DNA from 3 places in the Pseudoalteromonas sp. NC201 genome. Region 2 is predicted to be linked to each of the others. Evidence: predicted binding sites of a transcription regulator. Region 2 holds the regulator's gene; each other region holds the start of a gene.
The links. The regulator sigma-54, encoded in region 2, starts transcription at its own class of promoters, with help from an activator protein. The targets are predictions, from matches to a motif close to GTTGGCACGNNNNTNGNNT.
Positions count from the first base shown of each region.

Region 1: a site for sigma-54 is predicted at 3,076-3,094, ahead of PNC201_RS05735 (flagellar basal body rod protein FlgF). Genes of this name have one in related genera too.
Region 3: a site for sigma-54 is predicted at 3,409-3,427, ahead of PNC201_RS12440 (PA2169 family four-helix-bundle protein). Genes of this name have one in related genera too.

Region 1 is NZ_CP022522.1:1,410,793-1,416,471, forward strand. It holds gene flgB (flagellar basal body rod protein FlgB) at 20-430, shown strand; gene flgC (flagellar basal body rod protein FlgC) at 433-864, shown strand; gene PNC201_RS05725 (flagellar hook assembly protein FlgD) at 882-1,565, shown strand; gene flgE (flagellar hook protein FlgE) at 1,607-3,007, shown strand; gene PNC201_RS05735 (flagellar basal body rod protein FlgF) at 3,131-3,895, shown strand; gene flgG (flagellar basal-body rod protein FlgG) at 3,912-4,700, shown strand; gene flgH (flagellar basal body L-ring protein FlgH) at 4,717-5,400, shown strand; gene PNC201_RS05750 (flagellar basal body P-ring protein FlgI) at 5,420-5,679, shown strand, end outside.
Region 2 is NZ_CP022522.1:418,658-424,336, reverse strand. It holds gene kdsC (3-deoxy-manno-octulosonate-8-phosphatase KdsC) at 1-31, shown strand, start outside; gene lptC (LPS export ABC transporter periplasmic protein LptC) at 28-582, shown strand; gene lptA (lipopolysaccharide transport periplasmic protein LptA) at 572-1,114, shown strand; gene lptB (LPS export ABC transporter ATP-binding protein) at 1,114-1,839, shown strand; gene PNC201_RS01780 (RNA polymerase factor sigma-54) at 1,886-3,385, shown strand; gene hpf (ribosome hibernation promoting factor) at 3,415-3,702, shown strand; gene ptsN (PTS IIA-like nitrogen regulatory protein PtsN) at 3,704-4,162, shown strand; gene rapZ (RNase adapter RapZ) at 4,155-5,021, shown strand; gene PNC201_RS01760 (HPr family phosphocarrier protein) at 5,022-5,291, shown strand; gene mgtE (magnesium transporter) at 5,641-5,679, shown strand, end outside.
Region 3 is NZ_CP022522.1:2,869,058-2,874,736, forward strand. It holds gene PNC201_RS12420 (TonB-dependent siderophore receptor) at 1-277, shown strand, start outside; gene PNC201_RS12425 (HAMP domain-containing methyl-accepting chemotaxis protein) at 639-2,207, opposite strand; gene PNC201_RS12430 (hypothetical protein) at 2,483-2,674, opposite strand; gene PNC201_RS12435 (DUF1328 domain-containing protein) at 2,715-2,882, opposite strand; gene PNC201_RS12440 (PA2169 family four-helix-bundle protein) at 2,893-3,339, opposite strand; gene PNC201_RS12445 (mechanosensitive ion channel family protein) at 3,505-4,389, opposite strand; gene PNC201_RS12450 (BON domain-containing protein) at 4,626-5,189, shown strand; gene PNC201_RS12455 (outer membrane beta-barrel protein) at 5,252-5,679, shown strand, end outside.

The DNA of each region.
Region 1 (5,679 bases), 990 kb from region 2:
AATTTTTTGGAGTCAGATAATGGCAATTAGTTTCGATAAAGCGTTGGGTATACATCAGCATACTATGCTGCTTCGCTCACAACGCGCTGAAATTCTAGCAAGCAATATCGCAAACGCAGACACTCCAGGATACAAAGCTAAAGATATCGACTTTGCTAGTGCTTTGAAAGCGGCAAAGACAATGCAAAGAAGCGGCAATGATATGGTTAGAACAGATGCAAAACACCTCAGTGGTGGTACTAAAATGAGTAACTCATCTGAACTATATCGTTCGCCAAATCAAGCAGATACAGGTGATGGTAACTCAGTAGATATACAAGTGGAACGAAATTTGTATGTACAGAATGCATTAGAGTACCAAGCCAGTTTGCAATTTCTTGGTGGTAAGTTCAGTGGCCTTAAGAAGGCACTCGGCGGACAAGGGGCATAATTATGAGTTTATATAACGTTTTCGATATTGCGGGTTCAGGGATGAGTGCACAGAATGTGCGACTAAATACCACCGCAAGTAATATCTCGAACGCAAACTCAGTGAGTTCTAGTCAAGATAATGTTTATCGCGCTAGACACCCTGTATTTGCCGCTGAACTTTCCAAAGCTTCAGCTTCCCAAAGCAATGTCGCGGGATCGTCAGTTGGAGTAAAAGTATTAGGTGTGGTTGAGAGCGATAAGCCGCTTCAAGTTGAATATAACCCAAACCACCCAAGTGCTGACGCAAATGGCTACATTTATAAACCGAATGTGAATGTGGTAGAGGAGATGGCAAACATGATTTCTGCTTCTCGCTCTTACCAAACCAATGTTCAAGTTGCAGATGCTGCAAAGCAAATGCTTAGTAAAACATTGCAACTAGGCCAGCGCTAAATTGGGAGTAACAGCTGATGAGTAATAATGTAAATGCCACTTCTTCAACGGGTGTAGATTCACTCTACTGGGACAGGCAGAAACAGGCCGAGGAGAAAAAGCCCAGAGATGAGCTATCGCAAGAAGATTTCTTCTCGCTGCTTACTCAACAGCTCTCTTTCCAAGATCCAAGTAAGCCTGCGGACAACGATCAAATGATCGCGCAGATGACAAGTTTTACCATGGCCGAGGGGATCTCAAAGTTAAATGAGAACTTTGACTCGTTAGCTGCATCGATGACTTCTAACTCGGCGCTTCAAGCATCAACGCTGATTGGTAAGAAAGCATTACTCGAATCAACGACGTTAGAACATGGTGACGATGCACTTACAAAAGGTTCTGTGATTGTACAGGAACCAGTTCAGAATCTATCAGTGGGTATCTATGATGAATCTGGAGCGCTTGTAAAGACGCTTGAATTTGGCGAACAAAGTGTGGGCGCTGTGCGATTCGATTGGGATGGTAAAAATAAAGACGGTGAGATGATGCCTCCAGGTGAATACACCATAAAAGCGGAGGGTATGATTGAAGGTGAATATCAAACTTTACCGTCGGCCACATTTAGAAATATAGACAGTGTTAATGTTAATGGTGCTAACGGCATCGTCATTAATACCAAAGAAGGCGCGGTGCGCTTAACTGATATTGCTGAAATAGCATAGTAGTTTTAAAGAATTAACCTTAAGAACTTAGAGGTGAGAGTATGAGTTTCAATATAGCACTGACAGGTATTGCCGCCGCGCAAAAAGACTTGGACGTAACAGCAAATAACATTGCTAACGTGAACACGACGGGTTTTAAAGAGTCTCGCGCAGAATTTGCTGATGTTTACGCGTCTTCGGTTTTTAGCTCTGGCAAAACGAAAAATGGCGATGGTGTACAAACTACCATGGTTGCACAGCAGTTTCACCAAGGATCATTAAAGTTTACGCAAAACTCGCTAGACTTGGCGATTGAGGGCGAAGGCTATTTTGCCATGTCAAACTCGCTCCAGTCACAAGATTTCACCTATTCTCGAGCGGGTGCATTTAAGCTCAACAAAGACAACTTTATCGTGAATGCTAAGGGTGATTACTTGCAAGGCTTTCCAGTCGATCCATCTACAGGTGATACCACGTCTTTGAGTTTAAGCACAACATCACCCGTTCAAATTCCAGATGCATCAGGTTCTCCTCGTGCAACATCGCAAATCTATACCTCGTTTAACCTAGATGCGACTGCGCAACCACCTACGATTGCTTTTGATCCTGAGCAACGTGCCTCATATAATTCAAGAACAGCAATTACGGTATATGACTCGTTGGGTGAATCACATACATTGCAGTTATTCTTCAGAAAAACAGCGGATAATGAGTGGTCTACTTACGCAACAATGGACGATAAACCTTTTAACCATAATGCGCAGCAAATTGATCCAGCAGCAACACCACCTGTTCCTTATACGCCAGTTAGTGTGTTCCGTTTCGATGCTAGCGGTATTCCATCACAGACGGCTGCCGATCCTTCAGCTACGCCGCTTGTTTTTAACAACAATACTGGCTCGACATTTAACCCCTTAAGTCTTGCTGGACCTCAAGATGCAGTTGACCCAACTATCGGTATGTCAAACTTGCTTGATAACGGTGCAACTTTTCCGAATGATATTGTTGTTAACTGGCGTGATGAAGCAAATACTGCTCAAAAGCTACCAACGCAATATTCATCAGGTCGATTTGAAGTCAAAGCATTGGAACAAGATGGTGCGACCGTCGGCCGTTTAGCAGGTATTGATATTGGTACTGATGGTAAAGTTGTGGCTTCATATACTAACGGCGACTCAACGTTCTTAGGGCAAGTCGCGCTAGTACGCTTCCCGAATTCTCAAGGCCTTCAGGCGATTGGTAATACTGAGTGGAAGAAGAGCCTATCTTCTGGTGAGCCACTTGCAGGCGAGCCAAACACAGGTACTCTCGGTGGTATTAGTTCATCTGCGTTAGAGCAATCGAACGTCAACCTCACAAACGAGTTAGTTGACCTTATCAGCGCCCAACGTAACTTCCAAGCGAACTCTCGAGCGCTTGAGGTTAACTCAACATTACAACAAAATATATTACAGATCCGATAATATATTATGCCCTCCAAAGGCTGCTACAAAGGCAGCCTTTTTTATGTCCGTCAAAAACATCTCGTCACTTTGGCACTGTGCTTGCATTAACTAGACTAAGTTTGAATTTTATAGGTCATCGTCATGGATAAAATGGTGTATATCGCAATGTCAGGCGCTAAGCAAAGCTTACGTGGTGTGGCACTTAAGGCGAATAACCTTGCTAATGCCAATACGACTGGCTTCAAAGCAGATTTTGCTCAAGCGCGCTCAATGCAGGCGTTTGGTGAAGGGCTACCTACACGGGTTTTTGCTATGCAAGAACGCCCAGGGACCAATATGACCGGTGGCGCAATCGTTGAAACTGGCCGTGAGCTAGATATTGCAGTAGATGATAAATCATGGATCAGTGTTGTTGATGCCTCGGGTGAAGAAGCTTACACCAAAGTCGGCACGCTCAATATTCGTAATGACGGCGCGTTGGTCACAGCTCATGGGCGTCAACTTATTGGCGAAGGTGGACCTATTGTCTTACCTATCCCCGTTGATAAAGTGGTGTTTAGTGACGATGGCTCTATTCAAGTGCGTCCACAAGGCGCTCCTGCTAACTTTCTTGAAGTGGTTGATCGGCTGAAAATTATTGAAGCAGATAATAATAAGCTGCAAAAAGGCAATGACGGCCTTTATAGACCAAAAGAGGATAAGCTAGAAGATGGGATCTGTGGCTTTTGTGAAATATCACCAACCGCAAAAGTGATGAGTGGCTTCTTAGAGATGTCCAACGTCAATCCCGTTCATGAGATGGTGGATATGATCAACCATCAAAGACAATTTGAAATGCAAATTAAGCTGATGAAAACAGCTGAAGAAATAGATGAGCGACACACTTCGCTCCTACGCATAGTTTAAGAGTGAGGTAGAGATCATGAATCCGGCATTGTGGATAAGTAAAACAGGCTTAGATGCTCAGCAAACTGATATTTCAGTTATTTCGAACAACTTGGCGAACGCCAGTACCGTCGGCTACAAAAAGAGTCGGGCGATATTCGAAGACTTATTATATCAAAACATCAATCAGCCAGGTGGCCGCAGCTCTCAAGATACAGAATTACCGTCTGGTTTGATGCTTGGTGCAGGTGCCAAAGTAGTCGCCAACCAAAAGAACTTTTCTCAAGGTAATATGTTAAGTACCGAAAACTCTTTGGATTGGATGATCCAAGGCCCGGGCTTTTTTGAGATTCAGATGCCAGATGGCACAACTGCGTATTCAAGAAACGGTCAGTTCACGACGGATGAAGAAGGTCGAATTGTTACCTCAGGTGCGGGTTTTCCTGTGTTACCTGAGATGAACGTACCCGACGATGCACAGTCAATTACTATTTCTCAAGATGGTGAAGTATCGGTGCGCGTTGCAGGACAAGCTGAAAACGTTGTTATCGGACAGTTGACGATCAGTGACTTTATTAATCCATCAGGTCTTGAACCGATTGGACAAAACTTGTACACAGAAACTGCGGTAAGTGGTGCACCAGTACAAGGTAATCCAAGCGTTGAAGGGCTAGGTAAGATTGTGCAAGGCGCACTTGAAACGTCAAACGTTAATGTGACCGAAGAGCTTGTAAATCTAATTGAGACACAACGCGTGTATGAGATGAACTCAAAAGTGATTTCAACGGTAGATCAGATGCTGAGCTACATTAATCAACAGCTGTAATTGGGTAGGGGGTATTATGCGTGCATTATATTTAGCCATCGTAACGGTCGCTGCATTATCTGGATGTAGTACAACACAAAATAAAAATGTGGTGCGTGACGATCCGTATTATGCGCCTATCTATCCCGAGGATAATCAAGCCCAAATGGTGGCAACAGGGTCATTATTTAATACGCAGTTTTCCAATGATCTTTATGCTGACAAAAAAGCGTTAAGAGTCGGCGATATTATTACCATCGTACTCAGAGAAACGACTCAGGCGACCAAAGCTGCAAATTCTGAGCTGGATAAATCCAGTGATTCGAGCTTAGACCCTGTGATTGGTCTTGGTGGCAATGCCATCAATATCGGAAAGGAAGCGATACAGTTTGGTGCTAAATCCAGTTCTTCTTTCTCTGGTGATTCGAAGTCTAATCAGTCAAATAGCTTATTCGGGAATATATCGGTCAATGTAACCCGAGTATTGCCTAACGGTAATTTAGTGATCCGCGGTGAAAAGTGGTTAACCCTCAATACTGGCGAGGAATTTATTCGCTTAGAAGGGTTGGTAAGACCTCAGGATGTGACCGCAGATAACACTGTTGAGTCTAATCGAGTGGCAAATGCCAGAATTCAATATTCAGGTAAAGGTGACCAACAAGAAGTGCAAAGTGCAGGTTGGTTAACGAGTTTCTTTATGAGCGCGCTGATGCCGTTTTAAGGTGCTGAAAATGAACAATATGCTTAAGAATATTTTGCTTATCGGTGCGGCCATTACGTTGGTTGGTTTTTCTTCTTTGGCTTCTGCTGAGCGAGTTAAAGACGTCAGTATGGTTGAAGGTGTTCGTTCAAACCAACTGGTTGGCTACGGCCTAGTTGTAGGCTTGCCTGGTACCGGTGAGCAAACCAGATTTACCGAGCAAAGCTTTAAAGCGATGTTGAATAGCTTTGGCATAACGATGCCCGCAAGCTTAAAGCCAAAAATTAAAAATGTTGCGGC
Region 2 (5,679 bases):
CTTATTGACTTCCAAAGGATCAAGTACATGACCGTATTACGTGTCATCTTACTCATTGTTTTCGCTTCTTTAATGGTATGGATGTGGTCGCCCATGTTTAATCCATCAGAGGCGGATCCAGCAAAAGAAGATGAACCGTTAGCTAAACCCGATTATGTTGCAACCACGCTTCAGCAAACGACCTATAGTGAAAATGGCTTATTAAACTATCAGGTAACTGCTGATAAGATGGAGTTGTATCAAGATCTTGGCTTTAGTCACTTTGAAAAGCCCATTTTCACCTTATATAACGGTGAACAGAATTGGCAAATAAGCGCATTAGAAGCAACCCTATACGAAAACAACACCTTGATATTAGAGGGCAATGTGTTGGCAAAGAATTTAACGCCTAACGCCATGATCACGGATATCAATGCCGATAATGTAAGAGTTGAAATTAAGCAAAAATTGATGAAGTCGGAACACCCTGTCGTTATCAACGGTCCTAGTCTTAGGATCACAGGTAAAGGACTGCATGCGGATCTACAAAAGCAAGTGATCGAACTCATCAACCACACAAAGACAATTTATTATGACCAGTAAAATCATTAACAAACTAGTTTTCATCGGCTTGCTTGCAAGTTCTACTCTAGCAATTGCTGCAGAACAAAATGAAGTCATTATTGATGCTGGCCGTCAGCAAGCTCAACTGCAAAGCAACATCGGTATTTTTGAACAGAATGTTGTTATTATTCATGGCAACAGAAAGATAAATGCCGATCGCCTAGAGGTCCACCGCCGCGCGGAGCTCGGCATTAACAAGCAACTGCTTGTGGCAACTGGCAGCCCTGCCACTTTTAGCGAACGTCAACCCGATGGCAACTTACTAGAAGCCAAAGCAAATGAAATCCGTTACGACGTAGCGAAGGGAACCCTAGTGATTTCTGGTGATGCTGAAATCAATCAAACTGGGCAAAAAATCAATGCTCAAGTCATCACCTATGACATTGAAAAGCAATTGATCAGCGCTGAGCGCTCAGACCAAGAAGACTCTCGAGTAAGAACCATCCTTGTTCCTGTTGATGACAAAAAAGACGCTAAAGAGAAAAAAGCGCAGGAAGAAGGTAACAATTAATGAGCGAGCTCAAAGCAACTGGTCTAGCAAAGAGTTATAAAGGTCGTCAGGTCGTCAAAAATGTTGGTTTAAGTGTTCAGGCTGGCAGTATTGTAGGCTTATTAGGACCAAATGGTGCAGGTAAAACCACTACGTTCTACATGATTGTAGGGTTAGTACCAAGCGACAAAGGCTATATTCAGATTGATGACGAAGATATCACTTTGTTACCGATGCACAGCCGTGCACGACTTGGTATTGGCTATCTACCGCAAGAGTCTTCAATCTTTAGAAAACTCACGGTCTATCAAAATTTGATGGCGATTTTAGAAACTCGAAAAGACTTATCTAAAGTTGAAAGAGAAGCTGAACTAAACGAGTTACTGGATGAGTTTAATATTCAACACATTCGCGACTCACAGGGCATGGCATTGTCGGGAGGCGAAAGAAGACGAGTCGAAATTGCTCGTGCTTTAGCCGCAAACCCTAAGTTTATCCTGTTAGATGAACCTTTTGCTGGTGTTGATCCTATTTCGGTGTTAGATATAAAGACAATCATAGAGCACCTAAAAAACCGTGGTATCGGTGTGCTTATCACCGATCATAACGTTAGAGAAACACTGGACGTATGTGAAAAGGCCTACATCGTTTCACATGGTGAGTTAATCGCTGCAGGCACGCCAGAACATGTTTTGGCAGATCAAACCGTAAGAGATGTCTACCTAGGCGAACAATTCAAGCTATAGTTAAGACGTAGTATTAATAACTGTTAAAAAGGATTGTTAGAGATACATGAGGCAATCATTACAGCTGCGCATGGGGCAGCAACTTACAATGACTCCGCAACTGCAACAAGCCATTCGCTTGCTGCAGCTTAGTACATTGGATCTGCAACAAGAAATACAAGAAGCATTAGACAGCAATCCATTGTTGGAAGTGGAAGAAGGTGATAATACTGACGGCGAAAACGCTGACCAACACAGCCAAGAAAAGAGCCGTGCTGACGACAATCAAGATTCAGCCGATGAAACGCAGGTTAGTGACTATGAGATAGACTCAGATACCGCCATGAGCAAAGACACTGTGAGCGATGACCTTGCCATGGATGTCACTTGGGACGAGTATATGAGTGCAGCGCCTGCTGCAAGCTCAGGTCCACTTCCCGATGACGATAATGTTTATCAAGGGGAAACCTCTGAATCTCTCCACGATTATCTCATGTGGCAACTCGAACTGACACCATTTAGTCCAACAGATAGAGCTATTGCGATTGCGATTATTGAAGCGGTCGACCTGTCAGGCATTCTAACACTGTCTTGCGAAGACATTTTAGAAAGCATTAATGACGAGAATAGCGAAGAGCCTATTGAGCTAGATGAAGTCGAAGCCGTACTCAAACGCATTCAGCTTTTTGACCCTGTCGGTATCGCAGCGCGTAGTTTACAAGAATGCTTATGCATTCAGCTAAACCAATTCGCCCCAGATACCCCATGGATTGCCGAAACAAAAATGATCCTGACAGAGCATATCGACTTGCTTGCCAGCCGTGACTATCGAACTTTGGCTAAGAAAACGCGCCTTAAAGAAGCCGATCTCAAAGAGGTCATGACGTTAATACATAGCCTTAACCCAAAGCCTGCGGCAAGCATTATTCATGAAGAGCCTGAATATGTGATCCCTGACGTATCGGTGAAAAAAGTAAAAGGTCGTTGGGTCGTAGAGCTAAATCCTGATGCTATGCCTAAAATAAGAGTAAATGACCATTACGCTGCGATGTCTAGAACGGCGAAATCCAGTACGGATAGTCAGTTTATTCGCTCACATTTACAAGAAGCAAAGTGGTTTATTAAAAGCTTAGAAAGCCGAAATGATACTTTATTAAAAGTTACCAATTGCATTGTGCAACAACAACAGGCATTCTTTGAACATGGCCCCGAAGCAATGCGCCCTATGGTGCTAAATGATGTTGCTGAAATGGTTGAGATGCATGAGTCCACAATTTCCCGTGTGACAACACAAAAATACATGCATACACCTCGGGGAATATTTGAGCTGAAGTATTTCTTCTCTAGCCATGTAAGTACGGAAAATGGAGGTGAGTGCTCTTCTACAGCAATTAGAGCACTTATCAAAAAGCTGATAGCTGCAGAGAATACCGCGAAGCCATTGAGTGACAGCAAAATTGCAGATATCTTAGCTGAGCAAGGAATTAAGGTAGCGAGACGTACGATTGCAAAATATCGTGAATCCCTAGCCATTCCACCGTCAAATCAGCGTAAAAGCTTGATATAAGACGTAAAACCCAAGAAGGAAAAATGCTTATGCAACTAAATCTAACTGGTCGCCATGTAGAAATTACTGACTCATTAAGAGACTATGTCACCAACAAGTTTGCGAAGCTAGAAAGGCACTTTGATCATATCAATAATGTGCATGTGATCCTTGATGTCGAGAAACTAGTACAAAAAGCAGAAGCAACATTACACGTAAACGGCGGCGAGCTATTTGCATCAACAGAGCATCAAGATATGTATGCCGCAATTGATGGCCTTATCGACAAGCTAGATCGTCAAGTTATTAAACACAAAGAGAAGCTCACTCGACACTAAGATGAAATTAAGTGAATTAGTGAACAAGGACTGCAGTAAAGCTGCGGTCCTTTTTAATAGCAAAAAACGTATTTTAGAATACATCAGCGAACTGGCTCATAGCCAAATTCCAAATACCAGTCAGCATGCTATCTTGGACGCCTTAATGGCGCGAGAGAAATTAGGCAGCACAGGGATCGGTAAAGGCATTGCCATTCCCCATGGTCGACTTGAAGGTTTGGATAAAATCCTTGCAATGGTGCTTGTCAGCGAGCAAGGGATCCAGTTTGAAGCCATAGATAAGCAGCCTGTCGATATTTTTGTCGCGTTCATCGTACCTGAAGGTGATAATCAACAGCACCTGAAGACCTTAGCGGCGATTGCTGATACACTCAAAGACAAGTCTTTTTGCAAAATGCTTAGGCAAGCAAAAAGTGATGATGAGTTATATGCAGTGATCCAAGGTGAACTTGATGAGTGATGAAGAAAAAGGACTCGAGCTTATCATTATCAGTGGCCGCTCAGGCTCTGGTAAATCTGTAGCGCTTCGAGTATTGGAAGACTTAGGCTACTATTGTGTGGATAACATTCCGGTCAATTTGCTGCCGTCTTTAGTCCGCAGTGTTTCGGACAATTATAATAAAATTGCAGTCAGTATTGATGTTAGAAACTTACCTAAAGAACAGGACGAGTTTAATGACATTCTTGAATACTTACCAGGCTTTGCCAAACCTACCCTGTTTTATTTAGACAGTGACGATCAAACCCTGATAAAGCGCTTCTCAGAAACACGCCGTTTGCACCCTCTTTCACTGCATAATCTTCCATTAGATGTTGCGATAAAGAAAGAACGGGAATTGTTAGACGTGCTGATCACTCGCGCCGATTTTCTCATTGATACTACAGGCCTGAGCGTTCATCAACTTGCAGAAGATATCCGCGAAAAAATCTTAGGTAAAAAAGACAAACAACTCATTATTACCTTTGAATCTTTCGGCTTTAAACACGGCATCCCAAAACAAGCGGATTACGTTTTTGATGCGCGCTTTTTACCCAACCCACATTGGGAGCCTGAGCTTAAGCCGCTAACTGGCTTAGATCAACCAGTCAAAGACTATTTGTCGAGTCACAGCATCGTGCAAAAGTTTACTTGGCAGATCCAAACCTTCGTACAAACTTGGTTACCACACTTAGAGCGTAACAATCGCAGTTATCTAACGATCGCAATAGGATGTACAGGTGGGCAACATCGCTCGGTATACTTAGCGCAAACCATTGGTGAACGTTTTGCTAAAACCCATCCCAACGTCAAAATTCGTCACCGAGAGCAAGAGGGTTAAATGTTAGAAGATACGTTTTTAATCCAAAACAAACTCGGCCTGCACGCTCGAGCAGCGACGGTTCTTGCGCAATTAGCAACCCAATTTGATGCCGAAGTGACCTTATATCAAGGAGACAAAAGTGCTGCTGCTGACAGCGTACTAGCGCTGTTGTTACTTGAAAGCAGCCAAGGGAAAGAAGTCCGAGTGGTTTGTGAAGGTCCTGATGCTCAGTATGCACTAGACGCCATTGGCGGACTGATAGAAAATAAGTTTAATGAATCCGAGTAATCGTCAGTAAAACAATAAGGCCTGATTCATTTACTCCCTGCTAATCTCCCCCTCCTCCGTAACCAAAGTGGTCTAATAAGTCTCTCATAATTAAGCGTAAACCTTGGTAGTTCCTAATAAACTGAGTTACACTGTAATACCAATTTAGGTTTCTTTCGTGCAGTAAAGCTAGTTGCCGGAAAATCCTACTTTATCGTTGCGTACACCTTTAACGTATATTAACGATAGCAACCCACCAGCAGAAACAACACGAATAAAATTCAAATTAAGAAATTGATTTCTGCGATAAAATAAATGAATAGGGTTAACTTAATCACGTTAACCACCATTAATATCAAAAAGGATGCCTATGCCTGAAGTATTTGAACAAGACTACACACTGGAACAA
Region 3 (5,679 bases), 1.7 Mb from region 2:
TGCAACTTGGGATACGGACAGAAAAGTCGATATTTTAAACGTCCCGGGTGTTGACCTTGGACTTCCAACAGGTGGTCGTCGGGGCGCTGTGCGCGCAGAGCAAGATAGCCAGCTTTTACTAAATGCGCACGTCAAATATCAATTATCTAGCCAGCTGAGCGTTAAACTGAATATCAGTAATCTCACAGATGAAAGCTATTACGATACATACGGTTTCGTGCCGAAAAAGTACAGCGAGCCTAGAGCATACAATTTAAGTATGGAATATCTGTTTTAACGTAAAGCACTATGCAAATGCTGTGGCGTGATAGGGTTACAACGCCTTTAAACTTAGCTGCAGCAGCAAAATGCCTATAATACCAATTGAATTAATTCTCTAATCAATTTGAAGGGTGAAATAGCATATTAGCTTCGTTAAAAATTTCTCATTTAGAACAACTAAATAGCAAAATTTTTGCCTTGCTACTAAAGCTATTTCCCCGCTTCAAGATAGATCATTTACTTAATACAACTGGTATAAATAAAGCGCGGGTTTCTGACTAGAAACCCGCGCTTTTCTATCTCACACCAATTAACGTAACTGTGTTTTCAAGCCCAAAAGCGAAACCTCTCAAATTAAGTGCTTAGTCGAGTTGCCATTAAACCTTAAATACCGACACTTGACCGTTTAACTGCTCAGCTAACGCCTCTAAGTCATTACTCACATCTGCATTACTCTGCGCACTTCGAGTAATTTCAGAAATACTGCTACTGAAATCATTAATATTTTCGCTGATTTCCGCAACCACCGTTGTTTGTTCTTCCGTTGCCGTTGAAACCTGAATATTCATACCGACGATTTCATCCACCGCCTTGTCTATATCAGTCATGATTTGAGCTGACTCATTGGCCCTATCAACTCCTGCAGCTGCACTCGACTGTGCATTCTCCATTGACGACACGGCATTTTGTGCCATGCCCTGTAGCTTGCTGATCATATCTCGGATAGATTCCGTGGCTTTTTGCGTATTATGTGCCAATTGCCTGACTTCATCGGCAACAACCGCAAAACCTCGGCCTGATTCCCCAGCTCTCGCAGCTTCTATTGCAGCGTTTAACGCCAAAAGGTTTGTTTGTTCAGCCACACCTTGGATCATTAACACCACTTGGTTGATTTCATTCGACTGGTCATTCAACGCTTTAATTAACTGCGCGTTATCACCGACTTCACTAGCGAGGCGTTCAATAGCCTGAATATTTTGCGAAATAACATCCATCCCTTGTTTTGCAAGCTGACCTGACATTTCGGCCTTGTTCGCGGTATTCATCGCATTATGTGCAACCTCCTGAATTGCACTACTCATTTCTGTCGCTGCGGTTGCGATCATTACCGTTTGCTGCTCTTGTTCTTGTGAAGTGCCCGCAATTGACTGACTAATTCCATTTAGCTCATTGGATGTTGAGGACAGACTATTCACCATCGTAACTAGGTTGGTAACTAACTCATGTAAGCTCGACACCATAGTATTGAAGTCGTTTCCTATCTCACTCAGCTCGTCCTGCCCCTCAACCACTACACGTTGGGTTAAATCAGCATCTCTTGCAATGTTGCCAATACGCATACGCAAACGACTGAGTGGTTCGTTAATTGACCTAAATATCAACATACCAATCAGCACCATTACGATCACAATAGTAACGGAAGAGATAATCATCGCCGTTTTTGTCGCACTGGCTTCTGAGCGGCCAACATCTCTTAGTGCACTTGCCTCTGCAAGTTGTAACTCAATTAGTGCATTGTAGCTTTCACTTAGGGGGTCAAAGGCGGCATAGAGATCGTGTACAAATTTATCATAAGGAATTTCTTCAAAAGTATTCGTATTAACACGACTCGTGTAGTTGGTAAGTAATTGTTTAACAGCAAGCTCAGCGGATTCAACCTGCTTCACCAAACTTCGCTCTTCACTCGTCAATTCTGTAGATAAATATTGGCTCCATTCTTTTTCAGCGATATTTTTAGCTTCTTCGATTTGCTTTAACGCGGCACTGTTGGATAATTGATGGCCTCGTAACTTGTGAAAAGTATCTACAATAACCACCGCATAGTTGTCTGACACTACTTTTATTTGCCTCAGCGGTACAACTCTGTCGTCATAAATACGGTCAATGTAATTGATAAGATTTGATAATGTTCCAATTGTAAAGATAGTAGCGAGAATAAAAAACACAGCAGGTATGCCCGAAAGCGACAACAATCTGCTTTTAACTGAAACCCTATTTAGCATAGTCTGATTTTTATTGAGTAAACATAGAAATAAAGTATTACTCAAAGTTCATAGATTACAATAATAATTGCAAATTAAGCAGCGCATTATTGATATGCATCATACTTCGTAACTGTGTCTCTTAACTGTATAGGTTTGATTTTTAAACCTATTACAAAAAAAGAGGAGAAGCTTTTATCGGCTTCTCCTCTTTTATTCCACGTCGAAATCACTTTCGCTTAACACTCTTCGTTTTCAGCGTTCATGTTCTCTTTTACATCTTCACACGCGTCTTCCACGCTATTTTCTACTTCCTGAACTGTTTCATCGAAACGCTCACCAGCATCTTCCGCCGGACCTTCGCTACAACCAAAAAGTGCTAAAATTGAAACAAAACCAAATGCTTTTGCTAATGTAATTGCTGATTTCATAATCTATCTCCTAAAACCGTTTTTGTACGTTAATTCCCTTTTACCTGGGAGCTCGTGCTTTGCCAAAAATAAACGAAATAATCATAAAGGCGATAAACACAAAGAATAGAATTTTCGCCATACCTGCCGCAGCGCCAGCGATTCCAGTGAAACCTAGCACGGCTGCGACAAGTGCTAGGAATAAAAACATTACAGCCCAACTCAACATAACATTCTCCTTAGGCAGTTAGCTCTTGCAACTGCTTCATTTGATCGTGACAAGCTTGCATTCTGGTTTGAATTTGCAGTAATACACTCTTGCATTTAGGTGGAAGATCTTTGCTTAATGCTTTATCAAGCTTGCTTAACACTTTGTCTTCCACTTCTTCTAGCTGAGAAATATAGGTGTGCTCTTTGTCGGTGCTCACCATACCAACCAACTTGGTGTACGATTCACGAATGTCGATGCTAAGCGCTGAATCTGTCTCAATTTCACCTTCGTCAATAAGAACAAATGGTTGTAGATCCGAGATTGCTTGCGCTTTATCTACAATCATTTGGTCAAATACGCGGTTTAATTCGATATTATCTAGCTTCTTTTTAGCTTCAGTGTAAAAATCAACACCACCATTTAATACTTTGATGAGCTCTTTTACCGGCCCCATGTCGTAATTTGAATCTGCCATAAATAACTCCTTTCGTTGCGATATTTAATAAGTGCATTTTGCAAATATTATTTTCTGTCCCTTTCACTAATGCAGATTAAATGCCAAACCATAAACCTTTATTATATAAGGCTTTTTAATCTAAGCACCTTCAGACCGGTGAAAATATTACAAACTAGATGTAAATTATTCCTGTGATAATTGCGTACTTAAGGTTGTGCTCCCTTTAGCATTGAAATCCATAGTCCTAATTGGGAAAGGAATTAAGATATCGTTATCAGCTAATACACGGTTAATGGTGCAAATTGCTTTGTGCCTGACCACCATAAAGCCCGGATCTGCTGGGTAATCTATCCAAAACCACACTAATAGATTAATAGAGCTGTCACCAAAAGACTCTGCATAGACATCTGTTTCTTTTTGGCTTACTACGAAATCAAGCTTGTTAATTGCCTCAACAATCACCTCTCGGGCTTGCTCTGGGTCGTCCGCATACGAGATACCAACTGGTACTTCTATTCTTCGCTTGCCAAGCTTAGTGTAGTTTTGTAACTCATTCTTAAAGAGAATTTTGTTGGGGATATAAGACAGCTGGCCATAAAAGTTTTCTACTAAGGTGTTTCTCAAATTGATTTTGCTTACCGTGCCAAAGCAATCCTTGGTTCTTATAATGTCACCGACCATAAAAGGTTTTCTGACCCCCATCACAAATCCAGCGATGAGGTTCTCGGTCATGTCTTGGAATGCAAAGCCAATAGCAAGGCCAATGATCCCCGCCCCAGCCAACAATGACATTACAGCACCTGATAGTTTTACTATATCTAAAGCGAAGAAAATCCCAATGGCAATAATAGAGACTTTAAATATGGAACTAATAAGTGAAGCCACTTGTTCTGTCTTTATTGCTTTTTTAATTGCCTTTGAAAACCAAATTGAAGATATTTTAGCCAAAACAGTGAAGAATATGAGTATCATTAAGGCTAGGATCATATTCGGTAGTAACTGCACACCGGATTCAAGCCAAGAGATTAACTTATCATTAATTAACGTCCAGAATTTTTCTAAATTCATAATCAAATATTCCTATTTAAGTACTCGACAAATCTAGAATGCAGTAATCATTCCTAGTTATATTAATTAGCCGTTCATGGAAAAGGTAATTATTACAAACTAATTTACACATCTTCTCGGTAAATTCTTCCTTAAAACTTACTCTATAAAAATAAATCACATAATTATCAATAAGTTAATGGTTGGCACAACAACTGCAACAGATAATTCGACTACGAAATTAAAGGAGTTTAATTATGAAAAAGACATTAATTGCAACTGTACTAGTATCTTCACTTACTACTGCTTCAGCATTTGCTGCTGATAACTCTTGGGAAAAAGAAGCGAGTGACGCTTGGATAGACGGTAAAGCAGAAGCAACACTGCTTTTCAACGGTGAACTGAACAACTTTGACATTAACACTGATGTAAAGAACGGCGTTGTAGTGCTAACCGGTAAAGTTGAACACTCAGTAGATAAAAAGCTAGCTGAAGAACTGGTACTAGGTATCGATGGCGTAAAAGAAGTGAAAAACGACCTGACTATCGTAGATATGTCAGATGAGCGCAAAAAAGAGCGCAATTACGAAAGCGATAGCGGTTTTACTGACGCAAAAATCGCAACAGTAATTAAGTCTCGCTATCTGTTCGACACAGATGTAGATGGTACTGACATCGATGTTGATGTGGAAGGTTTAGTCGTAACACTAAATGGTCATGTAGGTAGTGAAGCAGAGCGCAAACTTGCTGTGCAAATCGCGAAAAACGCCAATGACGTTAGAGATGTAAAAGATAACCTTCGCGTTACCACAAAATCATAAGCCAATTTTGATTTGAGGGGGGCTTTCCCCCTCCCATACTTATATTGATTTAAGGAGTAAAGATGAAACAATTAACAATTGCTGCTGCGCTACTTGCCTCTCTAGGTCTTGCATCCACAGCCGCTCACGCGGAGTCTGATTTTGGACTAGATGATTATAAAATTTACACAGGTATCGGCTATGGCCAATACTCTTTCCAATGGGAAGATCGTGAGAATGACACTTCATTCGACGACGACTCTTCTATGCTAAAAGCGTATGTGGGTACAAAAATTAATCCATATTGGAGTTTTGAACTTGCCTATGAGAACTTCGACGAAGCAAGTGACATTGACAACTCTGCTGAAATAGACGGTATTTCTTTATCTACACGTATTTCAGCTCCACTAAACGAACATTTCTCAGTGTATGCAAAAGGTGGTTGGCTTGAGTGGGATGCTGATATCTACGCGGATATTCCAGCTGTAGGTCGAGTTTCATCTAGCCTTGA